Regions from separate parts of the Citrobacter enshiensis genome, predicted to be linked through region 1. Evidence: predicted binding sites of a transcription regulator. Region 1 holds the regulator's gene; each other region holds the start of a gene.
The links. Region 1 encodes PurR, which represses purine synthesis genes. Its sites were predicted from a motif close to CANGCAAACGTTTGCNTG; they were not measured.

Region 1 (5,085 bases):
AACAGTTGTTGTCCCTGCCATTTTTGTAACGCCGCACGGCAACCGTAGCCACCGATCAGGAAGGCGATGGTTTGCGGAACATAACTGAGACCAATCACTGCGGGGCTATAACCCATTTCGTTAAGGATGAACGGCGAACCGGTTAACCATGCGAAGAAGCTTGCGGAACAGGCAGCGTAAATCAGCACGTTCCCGCGATAGGCTTTCGAACGCAGCAGGGTGGTGAACGTCAGTTTATCCTGGCTATCGTCACGTGCTTTTGCGGTGGGTTTTAAACGCAGGGCGGGCAACATCAGGATCAGCGTAATCACAAACAGCGTGGCGAAAATGGCCTGCCAGGAAAAATGCGCGAGGATCCAGCTACCTAACAGCGGCGCAAGCGCAGGCGACAACCCGACCAATGGCATGATGGTGGCAAAAATACGGTTAACTTTTTGCGACGGGTAGTAATCCGTCACCAGTGCCTGCCAGACAACCGCAGCAGCACACACGCCAATGGCCTGGATAAAGCGCAGAACCAGCAAGCCCGTTGCACTTTCTACCCACAGCATACCCAGACTTCCCAGGGCGAAGATCGACAAGCCGACCAATAATATGGGCTTACGACCGTAGCGATCGGACAGCGGACCCCAGGCGAGTTGTGCGATGGCGAATCCGGCTAAGAACAGGCTCAGACTGGCGCTGACGGCAGAGGCCGGTGTTTGCAAATCGGCCTGAATTGCAGCAAATGCAGGTAAGTACATATCTGTTGCCAGAAAACCCAGTACGCTGAGACCCGCCAGCCAGACTAAAAAACCTTTTCCCGGTTGCATATTACATTCTCTTTTTTATCAGTAAGACATTGCCGCAGAGTGTAGGGAGTGAAATTCCCGTTGTGAAACGCTAATATTTGTCTACTGAATTCAAATTTTTTGTAGGCAGAATATGTGGTCAGAATATTCCCTTGAAGTTGTTGATGCTGTCGCGCGCAATGGCAGCTTCAGTTCCGCCGCCCAGGAGCTGCATCGCGTGCCTTCTGCAGTGAGCTACACCGTACGTCAACTGGAAGAGTGGCTGGCGGTGCCCTTGTTTGAACGACGCCATCGGGATGTGGAATTGACGCCTGCCGGTGCCTGGTTTTTAAAAGAAGGCCGCTCTGTTATCAAAAAAATGCAGATCACCCGCCAGCAGTGCCAACAGATTGCGAACGGTTGGCGAGGGCAACTGCCTATCGCGGTAGACAATATTGTGCGGCCAGAACGCACCCGGCAGATGATTGTCGATTTCTACCGCCACTTTGATGACGTTGAGCTGGTCGTTTCTCAGGAGGTGTTCAACGGCGTCTGGGATGCGCTTTCCGACGGACGCGTGGAACTGGCTATTGGTGCGACGCAGGCGATCCCCGTAGGGGGGCGCTATACCTTTCGCGATATGGGAATGTTGAGCTGGAGCTGCGTGGTGGCAAGTCATCATCCCCTGGCGGCGATGCCCGGTCCCTTGAGTGATGATACGTTGCGCAACTGGCCGTCGCTGGTCCGTGAAGACACGTCACGGACACTGCCTAAACGCATAACCTGGCTGCTGGACAACCAAAAGCGCGTGATCGTACCGGATTGGGAGTCGTCAGCAACCTGTCTTTCCGCCGGGTTATGCGTCGGTATGGTGCCCACGCATTTTGCAAAACCGTGGCTCGACAGTGGCAAATGGGTTGCGTTAACCCTGGAGAATCCGTTCCCGGATGCGGCATGTTGCCTGACCTGGCAGCAAAATGATACGTCGCCCGCCTTAGCCTGGTTGCTGGAGTATTTAGGCGACAGTGAAACGCTGAACAAAGAGTGGCTGCGAGAACCTGAAGAGGTTCCCGCAGAGGAGGCTTAACGACGATAGTCGCGGAACGGACCATCAGCAACCGAACGACGTTCGATCAGGCGCGGATGGACTTCAATGGACTGCGACTCTTCACGCTTATTCACGATACGGTCTAACAGCATATTAAAGGCCGTTTCGCCAAGTGAGTCTTTAGGCTGGTGAATGGTGGTCAGTGCGGGTGTGAAATAGCGCGCGTTACGCACATTGTCATAACCGATCACCGAAATATCCTGCGGTACCCGCAAGCCCATTTCATCGGCAGCACAGAGCGCCCCCATTGCCATGATGTCGCCACCGCAAAATACCGCGGTCGGGCGATGGGACTGAGAGAGGATCTGCTGCATTGCACGATAACCTGACTCGGGTTCAAAATCGCCCTGCACAATCCAGTCTTCCGGGACTTTTATCAGTGCTTCGTCCATCGCCTTCATAAAGCCCGCCAGGCGGCCAGCGCCGGTGTTGCGCTCCATCGGGCCGGGAATGGCGCCGATTTCACGATGACCGCGCTCCACCAGATAACGACCGGCCATATAACCGCCTTCGAAAGCGTTATCAATGACCGTATCGGTAAAGTCGGCTTTCGCTTCGCCCCAATCCATCACCACCATCGGAATATGGCGATACTCTTCAAGCATGGAAAGCAGAGACTCCGGATATTCCGAACACATGACCAGCAGGCCATCCACACGCTTTTGCGCCATCATGGAAAGATAGGCCCGCTGTTTTTCGAGATTATTCCAGGCATTGCCAAGGATCAGGGTATAGCCTTTCTGGAAGCAGTTCTTCTCAACGGCTTCAATAATCTCAGCAAAATAAGCGGCTTCACTGCTGGTTGCCAGCAGGCCGATAGATTTGGTGTGGTTCACCTTCAGGCTGCGGGCGACCGCACTCGGGGAGTAGTGCAGTTCTTTGATGGCAGCCCAGACGGCATTACGTGTCTCTTCTGCGACAAAACGCGTTTTGTTAATTACATGTGATACGGTTGTAGTGGAAACGTTTGCTCGCTTCGCTACATCTTTAATTGTTGCCATTACATTTCACTCCAGACCATATCCAAACTCCTGAAAATACTGTAGGTAAACGTTTGCCTTTACACACCCTTATCGCAACATCAGGGTTGCGGCACGCCGGGAAAACGACACGAAACGTCAGGAGGGGGTCAATGGCCGGTACGCTAATCAAGTAAGCGTGGAATTTTGTCTGATCTTGACGAAAAGGGGAAGAGTTAAAAGTGGTTATCAATATAAATCCTGGGAGATTTTTACATCCAAGTGTGTAAAAATGCGCAATATCACTTTTTGTGTGGAAATAAAAAGGAGCAAATTTGATGAGCACCGATCTGAAGTTTTCGTTAATAACCACTCTTATTGTTCTGGGTCTGATCGTAGCGGGTGGTCTGACCGCAGCACTGCACTGATTTACCGTGAGGGAGCGTGCTCTCCCTCATTTCGTTGCCCCTTCATTGTTACTAAATCGGCAAAAGTCTTTTGCCATTCTGTTAACTTTATTCTTTTTGTGATTGATGTCATGCTTTTGGCTCTTATCGGGTGTCGCTTCGCGGCACGGTGCAGCGGAGTCGATGTATGAAAATTAATTACCCCTTACTGGCGCTTGCGATTGGCGCATTCGGTATTGGGACCACGGAATTCTCTCCGATGGGCCTGTTGCCCGTCATTGCTCATGGCGTGAACGTCTCCATTCCCGCCGCCGGGATGCTCATCAGCGCTTATGCGGTGGGGGTGATGGTGGGCGCGCCGTTAATGACCCTGTTGCTGTCGCACCGCGCTCGTCGTAATGCGCTGATTTTTCTGATGGCCATTTTTACGCTGGGCAACGTCCTGTCGGCCATTGCGCCGGATTACACCACCTTAATGTTATCGCGCATTTTGACCAGCCTTAATCACGGTGCCTTTTTCGGGTTGGGTTCGGTCGTGGCGGCAAGTGTGGTGCCAAAACATAAGCAGGCCAGCGCCGTGGCGACAATGTTTATGGGGTTAACCATTGCGAACATTGGCGGCGTGCCTGCTGCCACATGGCTTGGGGAAACCATTGGCTGGCGGATGTCCTTTTTAGCGACCGCAGGGCTGGGTGTGATTGCCATGCTCAGTTTGTTCTTCTCTCTGCCGAAAGGCGGTGCAGGGGAACGGCCGGACGTGCGTAAAGAACTGGCTGTCTTGTTACGCCCGCAGGTGCTTTCTGCACTGCTCACCACCGTACTGGGCGCAGGGGCCATGTTTACCCTCTACACCTATATTTCACCCGTTCTGCAAAACATCGCTCATGCCACGCCGGCCTTCGTGACCGCGATGTTAGTGCTGATCGGCGTTGGATTCTCGATCGGCAACTATTTAGGCGGCAAACTGGCCGATCGATCCGTCAACGGTACTCTGAAAGGTTTCTTACTGCTGCTGGTGGTTATCATGCTGGCCATTCCTTTCCTTGCACGCAATGATCTGGGCGCTGCGTTCAGTATGGTGGTGTGGGGGGCGGCGACATTTGCCGTCGTTCCGCCTTTGCAGATGCGCGTGATGCGTGTTGCCAGTGAAGCGCCGGGGTTGTCCTCGTCGGTGAATATCGGGGCCTTTAACCTTGGCAATGCGTTAGGCGCGGCGGCAGGCGGGGCAGTGATTTCTGGCGGTCTGGGGTATAGCTTTGTTCCGGTGATGGGAGCTATCGTGGCAGGGCTGGCGTTATTGCTGGTCTTTGTTTCAGCGAGAAGGCAGCCTGAAACGGCATATGTCGCCAACTGATCGAGTGAGTTAAAAATAAAAACGCAGAAGGGATACCTTCTGCGTTGTCTTATTTACGCCGCGAAGTTCTTCGCAACGAATTCCCAGTTTACCAGCGCCCAGAAATGCTCCAGGTAGCCAGGACGGGCATTACGGTAGTCGATGTAGTACGCATGTTCCCACACGTCAACGGTCATCAGCGGCGTGGCATCCGTGGTTAACGGGGTGCCTGCGTTGGACGTAGAAACGATAGCCAGTTTGCCATCAGCCCCTTTCACCAACCAGGTCCAGCCGGAACCGAAGTTTTTAATCGCAGCATCGGTGAATTGCGCTTTGAATTCAGCAAAGCTACCGAAGGACGCAGCGATAGCGTCAGCCAGTTTACCGGTTGGTTCGCCGCCCGCGTTCGGGGCCAGGCAGTTCCAGTAGAACGTGTGGTTCCAGACCTGTGCTGCGTTATTGAATACGCCACCTTCTGAACTACGGACGATCTCTTCCAGTGATTTAC
Region 2 (5,085 bases), 1.0 Mb from region 1:
TATGACGAACCGGCGACCGGGGGCGCACTGGCAAAATTTGATGGGATTACGCCATCGACGCAGGGCGCTATTATTTATCTGCATACGGCAGATCTGGCGGCATCACTTGAACGCGTCACTACTGCTGGCGGTGAGTGTATCTTCGGGCCGCTCGACCTGGGGCAGAATATTGGCACTATTGCGCTGTTTACCGACAGCGAAGGCAATCGTGTTGGCCTGCATCAACCCGTGTAATCATCGCTAACACAGAGAGTAAAAATGACCCGACGCGCCGACCGCTTGTTTCAGATTGTGCAAATCCTGCGTGGCAGGCGACTGACAACGGCGGCGCTGTTGGCCGAACGGCTTGAGGTTTCCGAGCGGACAATTTATCGCGATATCCGCGACCTTTCATTATCAGGCGTACCTGTGGAAGGCGAAGCGGGGATCGGGTATCGCTTAATGGCAGGCTTTGATCTCCCTCCGCTGATGTTAACGCACCGCGAATCAGAAGCGTTGATGGTGGCCATTCGTTTGCTGAAAACATGGGGAGGGGATTCCCTTTCGCGGGAACTGGAGTCCGCGCAGGAGAAGGTGCTGGCGATATTGCCGGAAGAGAGCCGCCGTCGGGCTGAACAGACGAGGATTTTTGCGCCAGACTTTGGTACGCAGCCGCATTCCCGCAGTGCTTTTGATCTCATTCATCAGGCGGTGTCGGCGCAGCAGGTACTGGCGTTGCATTATCGCGATGAAGCCGGACATCTCAGCTGGCGGGACGTGCAGCCGCTCGGGATGTTCTTCTGGGCAGAACACTGGCTGTTGATTGCCTGGTGTGAGCGACGTGAAGATTACCGCTGTTTTCGCGTTGACCGTTGCCTGCAGATTACCCCGCTTGACCGCCGTTTCCGTGAAGACGCTAACCGCTCGTTGAGTGATTTCTTGCGTAAAGTGCAATGTGAAGAAAGGACGTAAATAGTCCTCTCTCCGGGATTGATAAAAAGTCAGCTTCGCGGGAAACTGCACATGACCTTATAGTTAACCCTGGTACTTCATCATCATGGCGATAATCCCCAAAAATTATGCGCGGCTGGAAAGCGGCTATCGTGAAAAGGCGCTGAAACTCTTCCCCTGGGTCTGTGGGCGTTGCTCACGCGAGTTTGTCTACTCGAACCTGCGTGAGTTGACGGTGCACCATATGGATCACGATCACACCAATAATCCGGAAGATGGCAGTAACTGGGAACTGCTTTGCCTCTACTGCCACGATCATGAGCATTCAAAATACACTGAAGCCGATCTGTATGGTTCCACGGTCATTGCCGGGGAAGATGCGCAGAAGGATGTCGGGGAAGCAAAGTACAATCCGTTCGCTGATCTGAAAGCGATGATGGATAAGAAGAAATAAAAAAAAGCACCGACGCTATTTTCGTTCGGTGCTTTTTTTGCCCGGTAGCGTTTCGCTTGCCGGGCCTACGATAATCACGCAGGCCGGATAAGGCATTTGCGCCGCCATCCGGCTACTTAGCGCGATTAGAAGTTATAACCGACTACCAGGTATCCACCCCAACCGGTAGAACGGACGTTCTCTTTCATCCAGTTCAGATCGGCATCGTCATTCCATTGACCACCGTTATGCCAGTAACGGGCAACGACAGAGTAATGCCAGTGATCGTAGTTCAGTGCCAGGATGTGGCTTGACGCGATGGAGTCGTTAGTACGCTGTTTAATACCATTTTCAGCATACTGGCTCTTGTCGCCCAGATCGGAACCCCAGTCGAAGTTGGTGAAGCCGATGTAGCTCAGGTTACCGCCCCACAGTTGGGTGATTGGTACAAAGTATTTCACTTTGAAACGGTAGCCGTCCCACTCGTTTTCGTTTTCAGCGCCGTAGTTCTGCCACTGGTATTTCGCATAGACGTTCATGGACAGGCTCATCGGCAGACCAGTGTCGATGTCGGTACCCAGACCCATGTACCAGGTGCTCTGGCGACCATCTTTGTTACGACCCATGTCGTAGATATAGTTGTTCGCGAAGTACCATTCTTTAAACGGACCAAAGCTCAGATCAGTATTGGTCAGCTTATCGATAGAGAAACGCGGTTCAATTTCCATAAACAGCGGAGAACCGTGGTTCCAGATACCTTTCGCATCGGTGTTACCACCGAAGAATACCGGTGCATCCGCGTAACCGTAGAAATCAAACCAGTCTTTTTTCGCGAAAGCTTCATATTCCAGATAGGTATCGTTACGGATCTGCGGTCCGAAACGCGTGTGGTAGCTGCCGACCACGTTTACGCTCTGGTGCCACCAGTCAGAAAGATATTGCGGTTTGTCGTTTTCAGCTGCATTAACGGTGAAAGACGACGAGAGCGCCAGCACTGCACCGGCTGCAAGTAATGTTTTTTTCATATGTATGCCACTGTTTAAAAATCCCTTACGGGAGTGAAAAAGGCGCAAATTGCGTTTCTAAATATTTCGTGTTTCTGCGGAACCTATTATAAAAACCCTTGCTCACAAAAATCTGTCTTGTTTCACAGTTCTATCATTCACGTAATCGATTGCGTTCACGTTTGCGTACTTTTAGCGATGAGAGTGTACTGGCTTTCATGAATGTAGCCAATTTTCACTAAAAGTGAGAGTCATGTAAGGAGAATCACAAAACTGAAGAGGGATATGTTGCGGAACGAACAAAACGTTCCGCTGGGGGGTTTATTGCGTCACAGGCTGGATGTCGTGGATGCGAATGAAACCTGGCTGGTCCGGTGTCAATCCCTTTAACTGTAACGGAATATCAATGTCGCTGGGTGCAAGAAGACTGGCAGGGGCGTTAATCAACTGATTATGCACGTTCACTTCCTGATAATTTTCAGTCGTTCCCTGGAGCTGTCCATATTCCACCGTGCCGCTGAATGCCGGCAAGGGATCGTTAGACTCGCCCTGAATACGTAGCGTCAGACGCGTACCGTCGGCGTTGGGGGCAATATTGATAAGCGACATGCGCAGTGTGCCAATCTGGCTGTTCAGACGGGCTGGCGTTTTGGAACCCGGTAACAGGTAAACGCCGCTGGAGGATTTCGCATTCAACGTGTTTTGCTGCGTTATTTTTATGGTTTCCTGGTTCAACTGGGTCATTTCTGCACTCAACGTACTGACGCTGTGATGCATCTGGCGTACTTCGCTCTGCTGCACGCAGGCACTGAGACTAAAGAGGCTTCCCACCAGGAGAATTCTTAGGTAACGTCTTGTCATGTAGATTATTTCCTTCATCGTCGGGATAACCTAATGGTAGGTCTCTACGTGAGCAAAGGCATAGATCCTTTGTCTCAAAAGCGCTCTGCCTTTGTTGTCACGTCAGTTCAGGGTAAAATAGATTTCGTTAACCACTGAGGTACAGGACGCCGTATGCATTGCCCATTCTGTTTCGCCGTAGACACTAAGGTTATTGACTCTCGTCTTGTCGGCGAGGGCTCTTCAGTACGCCGCCGTCGGCAGTGTCTGGTCTGTAATGAACGTTTCACCACGTTTGAAGTCGCGGAGCTTGTGATGCCGCGCGTGATAAAAAGTAACGATGTCCGTGAACCGTTCAACGAAGAGAAACTGCGTAGCGGTATGCTCAGAGCGTTGGAAAAACGCCCGGTCAGCGCCGATGACGTAGAAATGGCGTTAAATCACATTAAATCGCAACTGCGCGCCACCGGGGAACGTGAAGTCCCCAGTAAGATGATCGGCAATCTGGTGATGGAGCAACTGAAAAAGCTCGATAAAGTTGCCTATATCCGTTTTGCCTCCGTGTACCGCAGTTTTGAAGATATCAAAGAATTCGGCGAAGAGATCGCTCGCCTACAGGACTAAGCCATGCTGGATGAGTTTTACATGGCGCGAGCGCTGAAACTTGCTGCGCGCGGGCGTTTTACCACGCATCCCAACCCGAACGTCGGTTGCGTGATTGTCAAAGAGGGCGAGATTGTCGGCGAAGGCTATCATCACCGCGCCGGTGAACCTCATGCTGAAGTCCATGCGCTGCGCATGGCGGGTGAGAAAGCCAAAGGCGCCACCGCGTATGTCACGCTGGAACCGTGCAGCCATCATGGCCGTACGCCGCCATGCTGTGACGCGTTAGTGGCAGCAGGTGTCACCCGCGTCGTCGCGGCCATGCAGGACCCCAACCCGCAGGTTGCCGGGCGCGGACTGTATCGTCTGCAACAGGCAGGCATTGACGTGAGCCACGGGCTGATGATGAGCGACGTGGAAGCGTTGAATAAAGGTTTTCTCAAGCGGATGCGCACGGGATTTCCGTATATCCAGCTGAAGCTTGGCGCCTCGCTCGATGGCCGTACGGCGATGGCCAGCGGCGAAAGCCAGTGGGTCACCTCGCCACAGGCGCGGCGTGACGTGCAGCGTCTGCGCGCGCAAAGCCATGCGATTCTGACCAGCAGTGCGACGGTACTGGCTGACGATCCGGCATTAACGGTGCGCTGGGATGAACTGGACGCGGATACGCAGGCGGTTTATCCGCAGGAATATCTGCGCCAGCCGGTGCGCATTGTTATCGACAGTCAGAACCGTGTCACCCCCGAACATCGCATTGTGCAGCAGCCGGGTGAAACCTGGTTTGCCCGTACGCACAGCGACGATCGCCACTGGCCGGAAGGCGTGAAGTCAATCATTACCCCAGAGCACAACGGTCATCTTGACCTTGTCCTGCTGATGATGCAGCTCGGCAAACAGCAGATTAACAGTCTCTGGGTCGAAGCGGGGCCGACGCTGGCAGGGGCATTGTTACAGGCCGGATTAGTGGATGAGCTTATCGTCTATGTTGCACCTAAACTGTTAGGAAGCGACGCCCGAGGATTATGTGTACTGCCGGGGCTTGAGAAATTAAGTGAGGCCCCCCATTTTAAATTCAACGAGATACGCCATGTAGGTCCGGATATTTGCCTGCATTTAGTGGGCGCATGATCTCCCGGTTCGAAAGGGAAGCAGCGCACAAAATATTATGATAAAATCCGCCCCCCTGCGGGGCCACAAATGAACCCGAAGGAAGAGTATGAACATTATTGAAGCTAACGTTGCTACCCCGGACGCTCGCGTCGCCATCACCATTGC
Region 3 (5,085 bases), 1.4 Mb from region 1:
GACCGCACTGTTTGATAACCAGAATCACCATGGTCTGATAGCCGGTGCAGCCACGGTGCAAAAATGGAAAAGCAGCCAGCAATTAGGAGAAGCGGATCGGGTCAACGGGCCACTCAGTCGTTTTGCGCTATATAACTGGGGGGGCGAGCAAACAGGAAAACAGGTGGCCTCCGATCTGTTTTTTATCGGTTACTTCTCTGACTATCGTGATGGACTGGAAACATACGGAAAAGTCTATAACCAGGGGGAGCCGGGTATGTCCTGGCAGGGAACTGCGCCAATGGGATTTAACGCATTTTATTCCCACGACAGTTACGGCAAAGCGAGTGATATGTATGCAATCACCGACTACATTGCACAACAGCTCAAACCACTGGGCTATGAGTACGTCAACATGGATGGCGGCTTTCAACCCGACGGTTATCCGCAAGGAATGACCGCCTTCACCAGCTATGTACACAAGAAGGGTCTCAAGGCAGGTGGTTACCTGACCCCCTTTACCATCTATGAAAACTGGCTGGATCTTCCGGTAGATAATACAGGTTATACCCATCGTGACGCCTGCCTGAAGGACAGCAACGGCAAACTGGTTAAGACCTATCTCAACAGCTATGCACTGGATATGTCCCACCCTGCAGCGCAGTATATTGTGCGACGAAATATCAAAAACTATATCGACTGGGACTTCGACTACATCAAGCTTGATTTCCTTGATATGGGATTATACGAAGGACAGCATCACGATAGCGCCGTAAACGGGATACAAAATTACCGTATTGGCATGAAAATTATGCGTGATGAGGTACTAAAAGCGCAGCGCCCGATTTTCCTTGATGCCTCTATCTCTCCTCTGCTGCCCGCCGCCTTTACCCAAGGGAGAAGAACCGCCTGCGATACTTCCCTGGGCGTCGCTAATTACAGCGGTATTGAGCGTCAGGCTTTTAACACTGCGTTGTCCTGGTGGAGTAACAACACGCTTTATCGCTTTAACGATGCGGATATGTTTATGCCGGAACAACTGCTACAGGGTGACTCTCGCTCCGGACAACGCGCGGCGCTACGACTGGCTACCGCCGTCGCTATGGATGGCGGCCACTGGTTGGCGGGCGATAATTTCCCCTTTACTGACGAAGATCGCAGCGCGTGGCTTGAAAATACGTCGTTACTAAAACTGGCCACCAGCGGCCGTGCCGCACGTCCACTGACAATGAGCAATGTTTATCATCTTGCCGAACACAGTCCTGAGGTACTGGTACAACATGCCGACGACAGTAGCGTCTATGTCGCGCTAACCAACTGGGGAGATAAGGATAAAGAGTGGCAGCTTTCCGCAAGCACACTGGGACTGAAAGGCAGCTCGCCATGGCAGGTAACCAGCCTGTATGAGGGTATACGCTGGCAGCAAAATTCAGATGATATTCGCTATCAACTTCCTGCAGGCGGAACGGCGATTCTGCATTTTACGCGTACAACTTTGCAACCAACACTTCCACCGCCCGATATCGCGAAAGGGGCGAGCCTCACGGCAGAAGACAAAGCGTATACACTCACCCTCTCACAACCAACGCGTGTTAACCAGGTCGTGATCGAGGAGCCTGCGCCTTTCACCATACGTAACTACACGCTGTCATGGCATGACGGTAAACAATGGCGTCCGCTGACGCGCGGTTATCTCATTGGTGATAATCGCACGATGAGCTTTCCTGCAGTCTCCACAACGCAACTGCGTTTAAGCTATCTCGACGCCAAAGGGAAAGTGCAGATGCCGCGGATAAAAGTTTACGATACTACCTCCGCAGTCCCCTCAATGCATATTGTCAAAGACAGTCCACAATTCGGCGAAAAACGCTTCGATTTGCAGGGGAAAAATCAGCTTATGCAAACCTTTACCCTGACGCACACTGATCTGCCGAAGCTGGATTTTTGGCTGTTTGAAAACTACGTCAACGCCGTACCCGCCGATAATTTCCGGGTACAGATTGTCCAGCTCGATGAACAAGATAATCCGACGAAGCAGCTATTTAGCGCCGCGCTGCCGCCGTTCAATCTGCCTGCTTCGCCTGCGATTTATTCGGTCTGGCCGCGTTTAACCGGGCTGGATATCAACAAGCGTTACGCGATTATTTTCAGCTCACAAGGATCTGAAGCCAGTGACTCCAGGGGAACGAACAGCTACGGCACGCTAAGTCGTCCTAAAGCCCATAACGAAGGCAGCAAACTTCGCCGCACTGTCGATGGGGGAGTGAGTTGGCAGGATGAGCCCTCGCACAATTTGCTGTTCACTGTTTACAGCGCGGGCAAATAGCGTCAGGGATATCAACCATGAAAAAAGGCCGCTTTCGCGGCCTTTTCTTATTCTGCAAGGCAGAATTACGCGTAAACAGGGAAGCGTGCGCAGATATCCAGCACTTTACCTTTAATACGTTCGATAACCGCTTCGTCGTTGATGTTGTCCAGCACGTCACACATCCAGCCCGCCAGCTCTTTCACTTCCGCTTCTTTAAAGCCGCGGCGTGTGACAGCCGGAGAACCGATACGGATACCGGAAGTCACAAACGGGCTCTTCGGATCGTTTGGTACGCTGTTTTTGTTGACGGTGATGTTGGCGCGGCCCAGCGCCGCATCCGCTTCTTTACCGGTCAGGTTTTTGTCGACCAGATCCAGCAGGAACAGGTGGTTCTCAGTACCGCCAGACACCACTTTGTAGCCACGGTTCAGGAACACTTCCACCATCGCTTTGGCGTTTTTCGCTACCTGCTGCTGGTAGGTTTTGAACTCAGGCTCCATCGCCTCTTTCAGCGCCACAGCTTTCGCCGCGATTACGTGCATCAGCGGGCCGCCCTGAGCGCTTGGGAAGACTGCGGAGTTCAGTTTTTTGTACAGCTCTTCGCTGCCGTCTTTCGCCAGGATCAGGCCACCGCGCGGGCCAGCCAGCGTTTTGTGGGTGGTGGTGGTGACAACGTGAGCGTGTGGAACCGGGTTCGGGTAAACGCCAGCGGCAATCAGACCCGCGACGTGTGCCATGTCGACGAACAGGTACGCGCCAACGCTGTCTGCGATTTCACGCATTTTTGCCCAGTCAACGATACCGGAGTAAGCGGAGAAGCCGCCAATGATCATTTTCGGTTTGTGCGCCTGAGCCTGCTTCGCCATGTCGGCGTAGTCAATTTTACCGGACTCATCGATGCCGTAAGGCACGATGTTATACAGCTTACCGGAGAAGTTAACCGGAGAGCCGTGAGTCAGGTGACCGCCCTGCGCCAGGTTCATCCCCAGAACAGTATCGCCCGGCTGCAGCAGCGCGGTGTAGACCGCGAAGTTCGCCTGAGAGCCAGAGTGCGGCTGGACGTTAGCGTAATCAGCGCCAAACAGTTCTTTCGCGCGGTCGATCGCCAGTTGCTCGACGACATCCACATATTCGCAACCGCCGTAGTAGCGTTTGCCCGGATATCCTTCAGCATACTTGTTGGTCAGCTGAGAACCCTGCGCTTGCATGACGCGCGGACTGGTGTAGTTTTCGGAGGCGATCAGTTCGATATGCTCTTCCTGACGTACTTTTTCCTGCTCCATAGCCTGCCACAGTTCGGCATCATAATCGGCAATGTTCATTTCACGCTTTAACATCCGCATCTCCTGACTCAGCTAACGATAAAATTTGGCCTTAAAAGGCAGTCCCGTTGGACAACGACCAACAGTATAACTGAATCATTCATTGATAACAGGTCTTGACAAAGGATTTTACGCAAACGATTACCTTCAGGCAGAGCAAGGCTTTGTCGAATTAAGGTCTTATGGATTTTAGCGGAATTCTTTTCAGGTTTGTGATGCAGACTTTTCATTTTGTAACGTTACAAACGCAAAATCACAAAGAACCATTTACAATGCAGGGGTATTTTTATAAGATGCATTTGATATACATCATTAAAGATTTAAATAAAAGGAAGCCCGCATGCTTGACGCCCAAACCATCGCCACTGTAAAAGCCACCATTCCCCTGCTGGTCGAAACGGGTCCTAAACTGACCGCCCATTTCTACGATCGCATGTTTACGCATAACCCTGAACTCAAAGAAATTTTTAACATGAGTAATCAACGCAATGGCGATCAGCGCGAAGCGTTGTTTAACGCGATTGCCGCGTATGCCAGCAATATTGAAAACCTGCCTGCCCTGCTGCCTGCGGTTGAGAAAATTGCGCAGAAGCACACCAGTTTCCAGATCAAACCTGAGCAATACAACATCGTGGGAGCCCATCTGCTGGCGACGCTGGATGAGATGTTCAGCCCGGGTCAGGACGTGCTGGATGCGTGGGGAAAAGCCTACGGCGTACTGGCTAACGTCTTTATCAATCGTGAAGCGCAAATTTACAGCGAGAACGCAGAAAAAACCGGCGGCTGGGAAGGGACGCGCCCGTTCCGTATCGTGAATAAAACCCCGCGTAGCGCGCTGATCACCAGTTTTGAGTTTGAGCCTGTCGATGGCGGCGCCGTCGCAGAATACCATCCAGGGCAATATCTGGGCGTCTGGCTGAAGCCGGAAGGTTTCCCGCATCAGGAGATTCGTCAGTATTCACTGACCCGCAAGCCAGATGGCAAAGGCTATCGTATTGCCGTTAAACGCGAAGATGGCGGTCAGGTTTCAACATGGCTGCACAACCATGCAAACGTGGGCGACGTGGTGCATTTAGCGGCCCCGGCGGGGGATTTCTTTATGGCCGTTGCCAACGATACCCCTGTTTCTCTGATTTCCGCAGGCGTCGGGCAAACACCAATGCTGGCGATGCTGGACACGCTGGCGAAAACGCATCACACCGCGCAGGTGAACTGGTTCCACGCGGCGGAAAATGGCGATGTACATGCCTTTGCTGATGAAGTGAACGCACTGGGCAAGACGCTGCCACGCTTTACCGCACATACCTGGTATCGTGAGCCGACCGCAGGAGATCGTACCAAAGGTGGTTTCGATAGCGAGGGTCTGATGGATTTAAACAAACTGGAAGGGGCAATCAGCGACCCGTCAATGCAGTTTTACCTCTGCGGTCCGGTCGGCTTTATGCAATTTGCTGCGAAGCAACTGGTGAATCTCGG

Region 2: the regulator PurR is predicted to act here: its motif matches at 2,527-2,544, upstream of P2W74_RS17435 (nucleoside-specific channel-forming protein Tsx).
Region 3: the regulator PurR is predicted to act here: its motif matches at 3,740-3,757, upstream of glyA (serine hydroxymethyltransferase).

The regions. Positions count from the first base shown of each region.
Region 1 is NZ_CP119862.1:2,616,573-2,621,657, reverse strand. Features, by position in the region: gene punC (purine nucleoside transporter PunC) at 1-812, opposite strand, end outside; gene punR (DNA-binding transcriptional activator PunR) at 925-1,857, shown strand; gene purR (HTH-type transcriptional repressor PurR) at 1,854-2,879, opposite strand; gene cydH (cytochrome bd-I oxidase subunit CydH) at 3,176-3,265, shown strand; gene P2W74_RS12785 (MFS transporter) at 3,432-4,598, shown strand; gene sodB (superoxide dismutase [Fe]) at 4,652-5,085, opposite strand, start outside.
Region 2 is NZ_CP119862.1:3,631,997-3,637,081, reverse strand. Features, by position in the region: gene P2W74_RS17450 (VOC family protein) at 1-234, shown strand, start outside; gene P2W74_RS17445 (helix-turn-helix transcriptional regulator) at 259-951, shown strand; gene yajD (HNH nuclease YajD) at 1,037-1,384, shown strand; gene P2W74_RS17435 (nucleoside-specific channel-forming protein Tsx) at 1,510-2,388, opposite strand; gene P2W74_RS17430 (SadB/YajI family lipoprotein) at 2,689-3,228, opposite strand; gene nrdR (transcriptional regulator NrdR) at 3,382-3,831, shown strand; gene ribD (bifunctional diaminohydroxyphosphoribosylaminopyrimidine deaminase/5-amino-6-(5-phosphoribosylamino)uracil reductase RibD) at 3,835-4,938, shown strand; gene ribH (6,7-dimethyl-8-ribityllumazine synthase) at 5,027-5,085, shown strand, end outside.
Region 3 is NZ_CP119862.1:1,251,030-1,256,114, reverse strand. Features, by position in the region: gene P2W74_RS06130 (alpha-amylase family protein) at 1-2,305, shown strand, start outside; gene glyA (serine hydroxymethyltransferase) at 2,371-3,624, opposite strand; gene hmpA (NO-inducible flavohemoprotein) at 3,950-5,085, shown strand, end outside.